3 regions of the Halomonas binhaiensis genome follow, and region 3 is predicted to be linked to each of the others. Evidence: predicted binding sites of a transcription regulator. Region 3 holds the regulator's gene; each other region holds the start of a gene.
What was found. The regulator FNR, encoded in region 3, switches genes on or off when oxygen is low (the NO sensors DNR and NnrR bind a similar motif). The targets are predictions, from matches to a motif close to TTGATNTANATCAA.
Positions count from the first base shown of each region.

Region 1: E4T21_RS00895 (Hsp20/alpha crystallin family protein) is a predicted target of FNR. The motif match lies at 2,328-2,341, and genes of this name have one in related genera.
Region 2: trhP (prephenate-dependent tRNA uridine(34) hydroxylase TrhP) is a predicted target of FNR. The motif match lies at 1,900-1,913, and genes of this name have one in related genera.

Region 1 is NZ_CP038437.2:182,589-186,641, reverse strand. It holds gene arcD (arginine-ornithine antiporter) at 1-1,319, opposite strand, end outside; gene E4T21_RS00895 (Hsp20/alpha crystallin family protein) at 1,651-2,157, opposite strand; gene E4T21_RS00890 (MgtC/SapB family protein) at 2,545-3,825, shown strand.
Region 2 is NZ_CP038437.2:2,453,422-2,457,474, reverse strand. It holds gene E4T21_RS10795 (6-carboxytetrahydropterin synthase) at 1-378, opposite strand, end outside; gene queE (7-carboxy-7-deazaguanine synthase) at 378-1,079, opposite strand; gene queC (7-cyano-7-deazaguanine synthase QueC) at 1,085-1,795, opposite strand; gene trhP (prephenate-dependent tRNA uridine(34) hydroxylase TrhP) at 1,975-3,285, shown strand; gene E4T21_RS10775 (DUF2789 domain-containing protein) at 3,349-3,585, shown strand; gene E4T21_RS10770 (SRPBCC family protein) at 3,640-4,050, opposite strand.
Region 3 is NZ_CP038437.2:773,710-777,762, forward strand. It holds gene E4T21_RS03345 (hypothetical protein) at 298-615, shown strand; gene E4T21_RS03350 (glycosyltransferase family protein) at 612-1,649, shown strand; gene fnr (fumarate/nitrate reduction transcriptional regulator Fnr) at 1,900-2,640, opposite strand; gene E4T21_RS03360 (sulfite exporter TauE/SafE family protein) at 2,860-3,549, opposite strand; gene ccoS (cbb3-type cytochrome oxidase assembly protein CcoS) at 3,546-3,746, opposite strand; gene E4T21_RS03370 (heavy metal translocating P-type ATPase) at 3,743-4,053, opposite strand, start outside.

The sequences.
Region 1 (4,053 bases), 590 kb from region 3:
TGTTCACGCTTGGCTTTGGCGAACAACAAGGCACCAGGTGCGTAAAGCAAGGCAGACAGGAGAACGTACTGGGCACCTCCCGCATAAATCAGCCAGATGGCGTAGAGAGTGGCCACCAGTGCGATGAACATATCCCTCTGGCGTTCATAGGGCTTCCCCTCATAGGTCTCACCACGCAGAGAAAGCATCAAGGCATAAGCCGCCGACCAGAAATAAGGCAACAGGATCATCGCCGTGGCGAGATAGAACAGGTTGAGATAGGTGGCCTCATTGAACAGGGTGATGATCAGGAAAATCTGGATCAGGCCATTGGAGAGCCATAATGCATTGGCTGGTACCTGCTTGCGGTTCTCCTTCCTGAGCAAGGCAGGCATGGTGTGATCGCGAGCACTGACATACAGAATCTCGGCACACAGCAGTGTCCAGGAGAGCAGGGCCCCAGTCAGAGAAATGATCAGCCCTATACTGATCAGCACTACCCCCCATCGTCCGACGGCCCGTTCCAGCACTCCGGCCATGGAGGGATTGCTGAGTCCTGCGAGCTCAGCCTGGGTCATGACACCCATGGACAGTACATTGACCAGCACCAGCAACAGCAGTACACCAAGAAAGCCGACCACGGTGGCCCGCCCGACATCCCTGCGTCTTTCAGCCCGAGCAGAATAGATGCTCGCCCCTTCGATGCCGATGAACACCCATACCGTCACCAGCATCATGTTGCGCACCTGATCAGCCACGCTACCGAGTTCCAGACTTGTGTCGCCCCAGAAATCCTGAGTGAAGATGTCCGCCTGGAATGCCACTGCCGTGATGATGATGAAGAGAATAAGCGGCACTATCTTGGCAATGGTGGTGATCAGGTTGATGAAGGCGGCTTCCCTGATGCCCTGCAACACGAGGAAATGCACTCCCCAGAGCAGGACAGAGGAACCAATGATGGCCGCCAACGTATTACCATCACCAAAAACGGGAAAGAAGAACCCTAATGTACTGAACAGAAGAACAAAATAACTGACATTTCCCAGCCAGGCGCTGATCCAGTATCCCCAGGCGGATGAGAAACCCATATAGTCGCCAAAGCCCGCCTTGGCATAGACATAGATCCCACCATCCAATTCCGGTTTGCGTATCGCCAATGACTGGAACAGGAACGCCAGGGCCAACATGCCTACGCCAGTGATGCCCCAACCGATCAGAATCGCACCTGCACTCGCACTGACGGCCATGTTCTGCGGCAACGAGAAGATACCGCCGCCGACCATGGAGCCAACCACCAATGCGCTAAGTGCACCGATCTTCAACTTATGTGTTGATTGCATGTTCAAGCCCTCGATGCGAGTACCGCGTAAAAGAGCCATTCCTGATGAGCCAGGTCTATCCGTTGATGAGTAGGGGCTCGTTATTTGTTGCAAACTCTCTTCTTTCGCCCTGATGCTCAGCTCCTCCCGTACACCGAGAGTTGCTGGTAAGGTGTATTTCGGACATGGCCTTCGGCCAGAGGGCTAGAACTTTGATTAAATAACGCCCAATTGAATCAATATGATATTTCTAAAAAACAGATAATATTATTCGCAAATAATACAAGTGCTCTTTATTTCAATTAGCGAGCCGAACATGACAGCCCGACTCGCATCATGTTGCTCAGAATGACTATTGAATCTTTAGCGTCCGCCGATGGGCTTCCTTGGTCTTTGGCAGCGTCAATTCCAGAATGCCATCCTTGAACCTTGCCTCGGCCTTGTTGGCGTCGACTTCACAAGGTAATGACACCGTACGAGCCACACTGCCGTGCGACATTTCGCAGCGATAATAGTCGCCACTTTCTTCCTTGGCTTCCTTGTGGCTCTCCCCCTTGATCGTGACAGTGCTGTCCGTGACAGACACTTCCAGATCTTCACGTGCCATGCCCGGAACCTCGGCACGCAAGACAACCTCGGCATCCCGGTCGATGACATCGACCTTGGGAATCCGTGGACCAGCGGTTGCGAGTCCGTCCAGCAGGGACTGCTCCCAGCGTAGCGGGTGCCGCCATTCATGATCGAAAAAGCGGTCGATCAGTCGGTCGAACTCACGAAACGGGCTTATGCCATGCGTGACCGGAGCCAGGGAAGCCTTGCTGCTGGAGGGACTGCTTACCTCTACACTTTTCTTGGCCATGACAATCGCTCCCTTTGAGCAATCGAAATACTCAATACATATTGATGAGAAATTCACGATATGTGGCCTTGCCTCGGGTAGACCACGCGGCATTCTTTGGTCGGGCAAGAAGGCCACACTTGAACATTAGGTCGACTCAGCCAGGCATGCGATGATGGCAATTAGAAACTTTGACATGGATCAAAACGTACATGCAGTGACTCATTTCAACCACTTCTCCTGTGCATACCTCGGTGCTGCTCCAGAAAGAAGTCGGTCACGGTGGCAAGCCTTCATCGGCGCGCCTATCGTATTGGATAGATGGGAAATCTTTCATTCTGCGCCCTCTTGCACGGTCAATTCCGCGGCCATGCGAGAGCGCTCTGGCAAGGTATCACCATTGCACTCATGGATAATGTCGCCAGCCAGCTCCTTACCGCCAATGAGACCGCCTTTCGCCTGGGAATGGCACTGCTGCTAGGTGCCTTGATCGGCATCGAACGAGGCTGGGTGGCACGCGAGAAGAAGTCGGGTGAACGTGTGGCGGGTATTCGCACCCACGCATTGGTGGGGTTGCTTGGCGGGGTCGCCGCACTGCTGTCGAAAACCGTCACCTCCTGGGCATTTCCACTGATTTTCCTGTCTGTGACTGCGATAAGCCTGGTCGCCTGGCGAGAGCGTGTCGCTGAAAGCCACGACTACAGCATCACCGGCTTGATTGGCCTACTACTGACCTTCTGTTTTGGCGCGATTGCCGTTACTGTTGACCTGGCGCTTGCGACTGCCATCGCCGTCATCACTGCCGTCATTCTCGACAACAAGGATGAAATCCACGGCCTGCTGAACAAGCTGCAATCCCATGAGCTCGACGCTGCCCTCAAGCTGCTGCTGATCAGCGCGGTGCTGTTGCCCCTGCTCCCCGACCGGGGCATGGGACCAGGTGGAGTACTCAACCCCTACGAAATCTGGTGGCTGGTGGTGTTGATCGCTTCGATTTCCTTTGTTGGCTACTTTGCCATCCGCGTCGGTGGTGCTGAAAAAGGCATTCTCTTCACCGGACTGTTCGCCGGTCTCAGCTCATCCACTGCTCTGACACTGCACTACTCGCGCCAGTCGCGCCGCAACCCGGAATTGGGGCCCATGCTGGCAGCGGGAATTCTGGTGGCCTGCGGCACCATGTTTCCTCGCATCCTGCTGTATGCCGCGGTCATCAACCCTACCCTGCTACCGCGGCTATGGTTGCCGGTGACGACCATGGGAGTCGGACTCTACGTCGCAGCACTGTATATCTGGCGCACTCAACACCGGACGCTCAAGGTTGACCGTATCCAACTGAGCAAGAACCCTCTGGAACTGCGTACCGCACTGCTGCTTGGCACCTTTCTGGCCATGATCATGGTGCTAGGCACATGGCTACAAGACTGGCTGGGTAACGCCGGTATCTATCTCCTGGCGGCCTCATCCGGTATCGCCGACCTGGACGCCATCACCCTCTCGCTGACGCGTATGGTGCCGGAAAGAATTGATGCTTCTACTGCTGTTCTCGGCATTGTCATCGCTGCAACCGTCAATAATGTGTTCAAGGCTGGGGTCGCCGTCTTTATCGGTACCCCTCGGCTGAAAAGTCGTGTTGCAGTACCCATGGTATTTTCCTTGCTGATAGGCCTGGCGCTGGCCTGGCTGGCTTGATTGCGTATTTTCAACCCGACAAGGCAACTCAACGGCAGGCTTGGCTTTTCTTGACCTGCAGCAAGTCTGTGCACGGATAACGCTGCCGCACCACAAAACTCATCCACACTGGTGACACGAATTCCTGCCATGCAAGTGCCAGCGTCTGTTCAGAGATGACTGGCTTGGGCTGATCACCGGATTTCGCGCCCCCCCCGGGAGGGTGGCCACGCAAACTGCGATGAGAGG
Region 2 (4,053 bases), 1.7 Mb from region 3:
GCGTCGCATCATCTCGGTACTCAAATGAATGGCCAGTGCCTCGGGAGTGATCCGTTTCCATGGAAACAAGGTGAAAGCCTGTCTGGGACCACGCACTTCCATGTCATAAGGTTCTGTGGTGCGGATACAAATACCTTCAGGGCAGTCACTGATCGAGATACCTGGCGCTTCTGTTGGCACGATCAAGGTGTGATCAATGCCATCATCGAGTCGAGACTTGATCCACGGTTTGACTTCGCCGAAATCGAACAGCATGCCGTCTTCGCCAAGTTGTCCGTCGAGTTCGACATGTACGTTCCAGCTGGCACCTATCAGGCCGCGTTCGGGGCACCAGACAGAGCTGTCCACGTGGGTCAGGTGGTATACGAACAATGCCATCAGTCAATCCCCAGAATTTTGTGTGTTTGCAGTGACAGGCGCCACTGTGGATAGGCCAGGCAATGAGCCACGCAGGCTGCCATGGGCGAGAGCTCGGAGCCACTGCCGATTATCATGGAAGCGGTGTCAGGCTGATGGCTCTTTTCTACAGGCTGATGGCTCTTGTCCATGGGCTGCAGCAAAAAGTGCTCGAAGGCCATGTTCTCGAAGCGCTGTGGTGGTGCATCTGCCTGGGGGAACACCAGCTTCAATTCGTTGCCATGCGTCTGGACAATGGTGGCGCTTCCCTTGGGGCTAACGCAGAGCCAATCGATGCCAGGAGGGGCAGGCAGGGTGCCATTGGTTTCTACCCCGACGTCGAAGCCGCGCTGGTGCATGGCGTCGATGAGTGCTTCATCGAGCTGCAGCAGTGGTTCGCCCCCGGTAAAGACAACATAGGGAGCGGCAGGAGAGGTTTTCTCCACTGGTTGCCACAGAGACAGCAGGTGATCTGCCAAGTCTCCAGCATCTGCAAACTTGCCGCCGTTCTGACCATCCGTGCCGACAAAGTCGGTATCACAGAACTGGCACTGGGCCTTGGCACGGTCCTGTTCGCGGCCGGACCACAGGTTGCAGCCGCTGAAACGACAGAAGACGCTGGCGCGACCGCTCTGAGCACCTTCACCCTGCAGGGTATAAAAGGCTTCCTTGACGCTGTACATGACCGTTACCCCTCGTGATTGTCGTGAGGGTGATGAAGGTCGGGCTGACAGGAATAGGTCAATGGGTCGCTGGCACCATTGGCGGCGAAGGCTGCCAGGCGCTCACGGCAGCTGCCACAGCGGCCACAGGCATGTTGCCCACCTTCGTAGCAGGTCCATGTCTTGGCATAATCGAGACCCATGGCCAGGCCATCGGCAAGAATCTCGCTCTTGCTGCGCTTGAGATAAGGCGCGTGGATTTCCACCGGCGAGAAGTTGGCAATGGCGGCGACGGCATTCATGGCTTCGACAAACTGCGGACGGCAGTCTGGATAGAGCACATGGTCACCACCATGGGCGCCATAGTCGACTCGCGAGGCGCCAATGTTGACAGCCTTGGCGATAGCCAGGGAAAGCAGCACCATGTTGCGATTGGGGACTACTGTAGAGGTGAGGTTGTCCTCGGCATAGTCGCCATCCGGCATCTCGCGGCTGGCGTCGGTAAGCGCCGAATTATCGATCAGGCCATGGATGGCGGTGATATCGACGACCTGGTGAGGAATGCCGAGTTCCGTGCACACTTGTCGTGCAACTTCCAGCTCACGTACATGGCGCTGGCCGTAGTTGAAAGAAAGTGCGTGAACTTGGCGATTTTCCCGCAAGGCACGATGAAGGACGGTAAAGGAGTCCATGCCACCGGAGTAGATCACTACAGAGGCAGAGGAAGATTGGGTCATTTTCAAACTCATGATCGGAGAATTTGGACTAGCCGGGATCCGGTCCGGCGCCGCAAGGGTAACCAATTCCCCGTGCTCTGACCAGACATTCATCTCTTATACAGTTGATCCTGATCAATGATGCCAGGAGATCGACATGGCAACCTCCCCGGTTGCCCTGATGATGTCTGGTAATCTCCATGCAAGCTCCTGAACTGCTGTCGCCGGCAGGTACCTTCAAGAACATGACCTATGCCTTCGCCTATGGGGCAGATGCGGTCTATGCCGGTCAACCTCGCTATTCCCTGCGGGTACGCAACAACGATTTCCATCTTGCCCATCTGCACGAAGGCATTGCCTATGCCCATGAGCGGGGCAAGCAATTCTATGTTGCTTCAAATATCGCTCCCCACAATAGCAAGCTCAAGACTTACCTGGATGACATGGCGCAGGTGATCGAGGCGGGCCCGGACGCGCTGATCATGTCGGATCCTGGTCTGATCATGCTGGTCCGAGAGCGCTGGCCGGACCAGGTGATCCACCTGTCGGTGCAAGCCAATGTGGTCAACTATCAGGCCGCCAGGTTCTGGCAGCGGCAGGGGATCAGCCGCATCATTCTGTCTCGGGAGTTATCGCTGGATGAAATTGCTGAGATTCGCAGTGCATGTCCAGACCTTGAAATCGAAACCTTCGTTCATGGTGCCCTGTGCATTGCCTATTCTGGCCGTTGCCTGTTGTCCGGATACTTGAACCGCCGGGACCCCAATCAAGGCACCTGCACCAATGCATGCCGTTGGCAGTATCGAACCTTGCCTGCCGGTGAGGATAGCAGTGGCGACCTGTTTGCATTGGTCGAAGAATCCACCCGGCCAGGTGAGAAGATGCCGGTATTCGAGGATGAGCATGGCACCTACATCATGAATTCAAGGGATCTACGTGCCGTCCAGCATGTTGCCAGACTTGCCGAGATGGGGGTCCGTTCGCTCAAGATCGAAGGACGTACCAAGTCACATTACTATGTCGCACGTACTGCCCAGGTCTATCGTCGGGCCATTGACGATGCAGTGGCTGGCCGGCCATTCGACATGACGCTGATGGATGAGCTTGAGAATCTGGCCAACCGGGGTTATACAGAGGGCTTCTATCGTCGCCATGTACATGATGAATATCAGAATTATGAACGTGGCCATTCGATTGGCGTGCATCAGCAGTTTGTTGGTGAGGTCATTGGTCATGATCCGAGCGCTGGCATGCTGGAGGTCGAGGTCAAGAACCGTTTTTCCGTCGGGGATCGCATGGAGCTGATGCTGCCTTCGGGTAATCTGCGCTTCACCTTGCAGGCATTGGAAAATGCCTCGCGAGGCAAGATAACAGTAGCGCCGGGCTCCGGACACCGTGTTCGGCTGGCTGTCCCAGGTTTGGTGAGTGACGAAGGCCAACTGTCGTTTGCCCTGTTGATGCGTGACCTGGAGCCAGCCCCAGGCGCTGAGATAGCCATCGAGGTACGTTGAATCGTCGATTTGGAGAGCATCGTCTATGGTTAGTTCCGTGGCCTACTCATTCAGGAGCTTCCCATGGAACACCCGGATCATGCATTTAGTGAACTCTTCGAACAGCTGGGGCTTGCTTCCGATGCTGCGGCCATCAAGCGCTTCATCGATAACAATGCTCCATTGCCGGATGACATGGAGCTTGCGGATGCGCCTTGCTGGAATGAAGGCCAGGCTGATTTTCTGCGTGAGGCAAAGGAGGATGATGCGGACTGGGCCGAGCTGGTAGACCAGTTGGATGCATCGTTACGCAAGCCATAGAGATAGCGTGCATGACCGGGCCTGCCGGTGCTTGTTGAAAGAAATATCAGTCTGCTATAGACGGGCTTCTACACGATCCAGAATCTGTTTGCTGACCTTGGCCACCAGCGGGCGCGCAGCGCGATCCACTGCCTTAGCCAACAGGCGATTGCGAATCTGGTACTCCAGTGTCAGGGTGACCCGGGTACCTTCATCGACGGCTTCCAGGTCGTAATGCCCCTGGTTGTGTATACCTTCTGTTGACTCCCAGGCCAGCTTGGTAGGCGCGATCTTTTCCGTGACCTGGACGGCAAAGGTCCAATCCATACCCACTGCATGGACATGCCAGTGGTAGCGTTCCTCACCCAAAGGCTCGATGGCCGTGATCAGATCGGAATACTCGGTAAAATCCTCGACGCGCTCAAGCAGTGCGAAGACCTTGTCGGGTGGCGCCGGAAGGATGGCACTGTGTGTGATGCTCCTCATGGA
Region 3 (4,053 bases):
ATCCGCTGCCAGCTATCAGCGGCACTGGTGATGCTGGTTTCGAAGCGTACAGAAGTGTGGCGGGGTTTTTGTTTGTTAATGCTTTGTCATTAAATGAAAATTCGTGTGAGCAGATTGTTTTGTAACAAGGTTCGCATTCACTGGTGTTTCGATAGAGCGCTCTAATGCCTATGAGGGGGTGTCTGATCGTTAGTCACTTCCTCAAGGTTTTTTTGACACCCTTCATTTGTCACTGAGGGGCGGGTTACAGTGACGGCAGGCGAGGTCAGGGCTTCGCGCTATGTGTATGAAGAGAAAATGTCTCCCTGCGCCGAGGCCTCGTCGATGATATTGAATGGCACACATCTTGAGCACTTCGTTATCGGTATGGGTATCCAGGTGTGCTTGTGGCCGTTTTTTGGACGTTGGTCGGCAGGTGCCATTAGTGTGGCCGTTTTTCTGGGCCGGGAAATCGCACAGCATGAATACAAGGGGGGCGGTGGCAATGCTGTGAGCTGGTACTACGGGCTGGTGTATCACTGGAGCCTGGATTCGGTACTTGATGTATTGTCTCCCTTGCTGGCCTGCCTTTTGCTGGCATGGCTGGGAGGTGCAGTGTTGAGACGCTGGGCATGAACAGGAGACAGGCTCACTGGCTAGTGCTCAGCGATGGCGCCAGACCTACGGAAGACATCTATTTTCTTGCTTCTGTTGCGCCCTGGTTGCAGGAACGTGGCGCTCGTATCACGCGCCTGGATACACGAACTTGGCGTCACCCGCGCTGGTGCTGGCCGTGGCTGCGACGGTTGATGCGCGATGCTCATGTCATCGTTTGCCGTGGCCTGTCGCTACCCTGGTGTGAAGTTCTGGAGCGTGAGCGTTCTCGCCTGGCCGGGGTGTATTACGTGATTGACGATGATCTTTCTGCAGCAGTGCAGGATCATTCGCTGCCTGAAGGCTATCGCCAGCGTATGGCTGCCAAGGTGGAGGAACAGAAGCGATTGCTGCCATTGGTTGATGAGGTGATTGCATGCAGCGATCAGCTTGCCAGGACTTTTGTCGATCGGCACCGTCATGTCAGCATCCTGACACCCGGGCTGATTGCGACCCCACCCAGCCTTGAACATTTCAAGGCCGCTGAATGGCGTGTAGGGTTTCATGGTACTCGTGCCCATCTGAAGGATCTCGAGCATATTATCCCGGCACTGGCATCAATCCATGAAGCATGCCATCAAGTGCAGTTCGAGTTGATGCTTGGGCGTTTTGCTCCACCAGAGCTGGCTACCCTGAAGCGGGTGAGCACGCCATCCCCTCTCCTCTGGAAAGACTTCCTGGACTATCAATGCAAGCACCGCATCCATATCGGTCTCGCGCCGCTATGGCCCACCGCGTTCAATGCAGGAAAGTCCTATATCAAGTTCCTGGATATTACGCTGATGGGTGGCGTTGGAATCTACAGCCAACGCTCTCCATACAAGGATCTGGTCAGTGATGAGGTTGATGGGCTGCTGGCGGAAGACCATTCTGATCACTGGCAAGAATGCATGAGACGCCTGCTGGCATTTCCACAAGATGCCCAGCGAATGGCACTGGCCGCAGCGGATAAGGCCAGGGAAGAGTGTGGTTCTGAGACAGGGCGAGAATTCTGGCTGAAGCGTCAGGTATCCTGATATATATAGTGCACTACTTCATGCTTAATAATGACTTGTTCAGCCGGAAAAAAGAACCATGAATGGCAGGGCAAGGCTGACTGAGTTATGGACGTCTGGCAATTCTTGGTGCCTGGAAATATATGTGGCAGAGACATGCTTTTTCAATATGAAACGAAAAGGCGCCCATGTGGTGATGGGTTGCCTTTTTGTTTGTTCATCATGAAGTGGTTGGAGTGCCTGCCATATACCGGTGGTTGTTTTCAGAGACTTAGTTTGTTTCAGTGTCAGCGAGTCTCGTCAGGTCATTGATGTTGAGGATATGTACTTCACGGCCGGATACTGCGACCAGGTCCTGCTGTTGGAAGCGTCCAAGGATGCGACTAATGGTTTCTACCGCAAGGCCCAGGTGATTACCGATATCTGCGCGGGACATGGATAGGCGGAAGCTGAAAGGCGAATACCCGCGTCGCCTGAAGCGATCGGATAGTCCGAGGAAGAAGCAGGCCAGTCTTTGGTCGGCAGTCTTGCGCGAGAGCAGCTGCATCATGCGCCGGTCCTGGTGCAACTCCTTGCTGATGGTTCTCAGCAACTGGGAGCGTAGCTCGGGCAGCGTCTGGGATAAGGTATCGAGACGATCGAATGGAATCTCGCATACCGTAGTCATTTCCAGGGCCACGACACTGCCGGTATACAAGCCATCGCTGATGCCATCGAGCCCAATGATTTCGCTGGGTAGAAAAAAATTGGTCAGTTGGGCTTCACCACTACCTTCAGTGATGGTTTGCTTCAAGCTTCCTGAGCGTACGGCATATATGCTGGTGAAAGGGTCTCCCTGTTCAATCAAGCGAGTGCCTTTCTTGATCGGTGGATGACGACGAATAATGGAGTCGAAGCGTTCCAGGTCGTTCGTGTCGAGTGACAACGGCAGGCAGAGCGAGCTCAGTCGGCAGGAATCACAGCGAGTTTCTTGTAGCAGGGAACGCCGTCGGTCTTGGGCCGAGGAAGACATTCACAGCTCCTGTTGATCATCAGTTGCGAACGAAAATGTAAAAGGTGCCAATGGAATCATTATTCCAGCTTGGCACAGAACTGGCGTCATTTTACACACTTGAAATGTATAGCGGATATGCATACCTCTTCTGGAGAGGGGGAGATACATCCAATTTTTTCTGAAATTTTATGTAAATACGCTGATTTTTCTGAATTTCGTTCTGGGGCAATATTTGTATTATAGATGCATTGTAGCTCTTGATATTTGCCAAATGGCAAAGGAGACAATCAAGGCTGCGGCGATCCAGCGAGTACTGTTCAGCGCGAGCAGGTGTTGTAATTGACGTGCAGCAAGGCCGCTGAACAGCAATGCTGGCAGGGTACCCAGGCCGAAAGCTGTCAATAGTATCGCTCCCTCAATGGCGTCGGCACTGGCCAGGCTCCATGTCAACATGGAGTAGACCAGGCCACAAGGTAGCCAGCCCCATATGGCCCCCAGCACCACGGCCTGGGGAATGTGCACTACTGGCAGTAACTTGCGTCCAGCAGGTTCAATATGCCGCCAGAGGTGTCGCCCAAGCCTTTCGACATGGCGTAATCCCTTCCAGAAGTTGGCAATGTAAAGTGCCATCAGCATCAGCATCAGAGCTGAAAGCAGCTGCATTGCAGTGTGCATGCCCGGTGCGAGTGTCACTACGGAGCCCAGTGTTGCGGCTGACGCTCCGGCAATCGCATAGCTGATGATACGTCCCAGGTTGTAACCCAGTACCAGGCCTGTGAGCCGGACTGGCTGGCGCATGCTGGGTGGGATGTTGAAGGTCAGTACACTCATGATTCCACCACACATGCCAATGCAGTGGGCGCTGCCCAGCAGGCCAAAGACAAAGGCCGCGGCAAAGGCCGGCAGTTCCAGTCCAGTCGGGTTCATAGGGTATCTTTCTCGTGGCGGTTGCTCTGGCCGCTCTGTTTTGAACCGGGGGGAGGATCATCATCGTCGAACAGAATACGATAGGCTGGTCCCTCCAGATCCTCGAACTGGTCATTCCTGACCGCCCAGAAGAAAGCCCAGACCGCCAGGCCCAACAGGATCAGTGACAGGGATATCAAGAGAAACAGAATGCTCATGCTTGCTGCCTGCGACTGGGGCGGAGGCGGAGTGCATTGCCTACCACCAGTAGTGAACTGATCGACATGCCCAGTGCGGCCATCCAGGGAGATACGAACCCCAGGGAGGCCAAAGGAATAGCGATCAGGTTGTAAACCAGCGCCCAGGCGAGATTCTGGCGAATGATCCGCTGCGTGGCACGAGCGACTTCGACGGATTCGACGATGGCGTGCAAATGTTCTCCCAGTAGCACCATGTCGGCTCGAGTGCGGGTCAGATCGCTGGAGCCGGGCATGGCGATGGCCAGGTTGGCCCCTGCCAGTACCG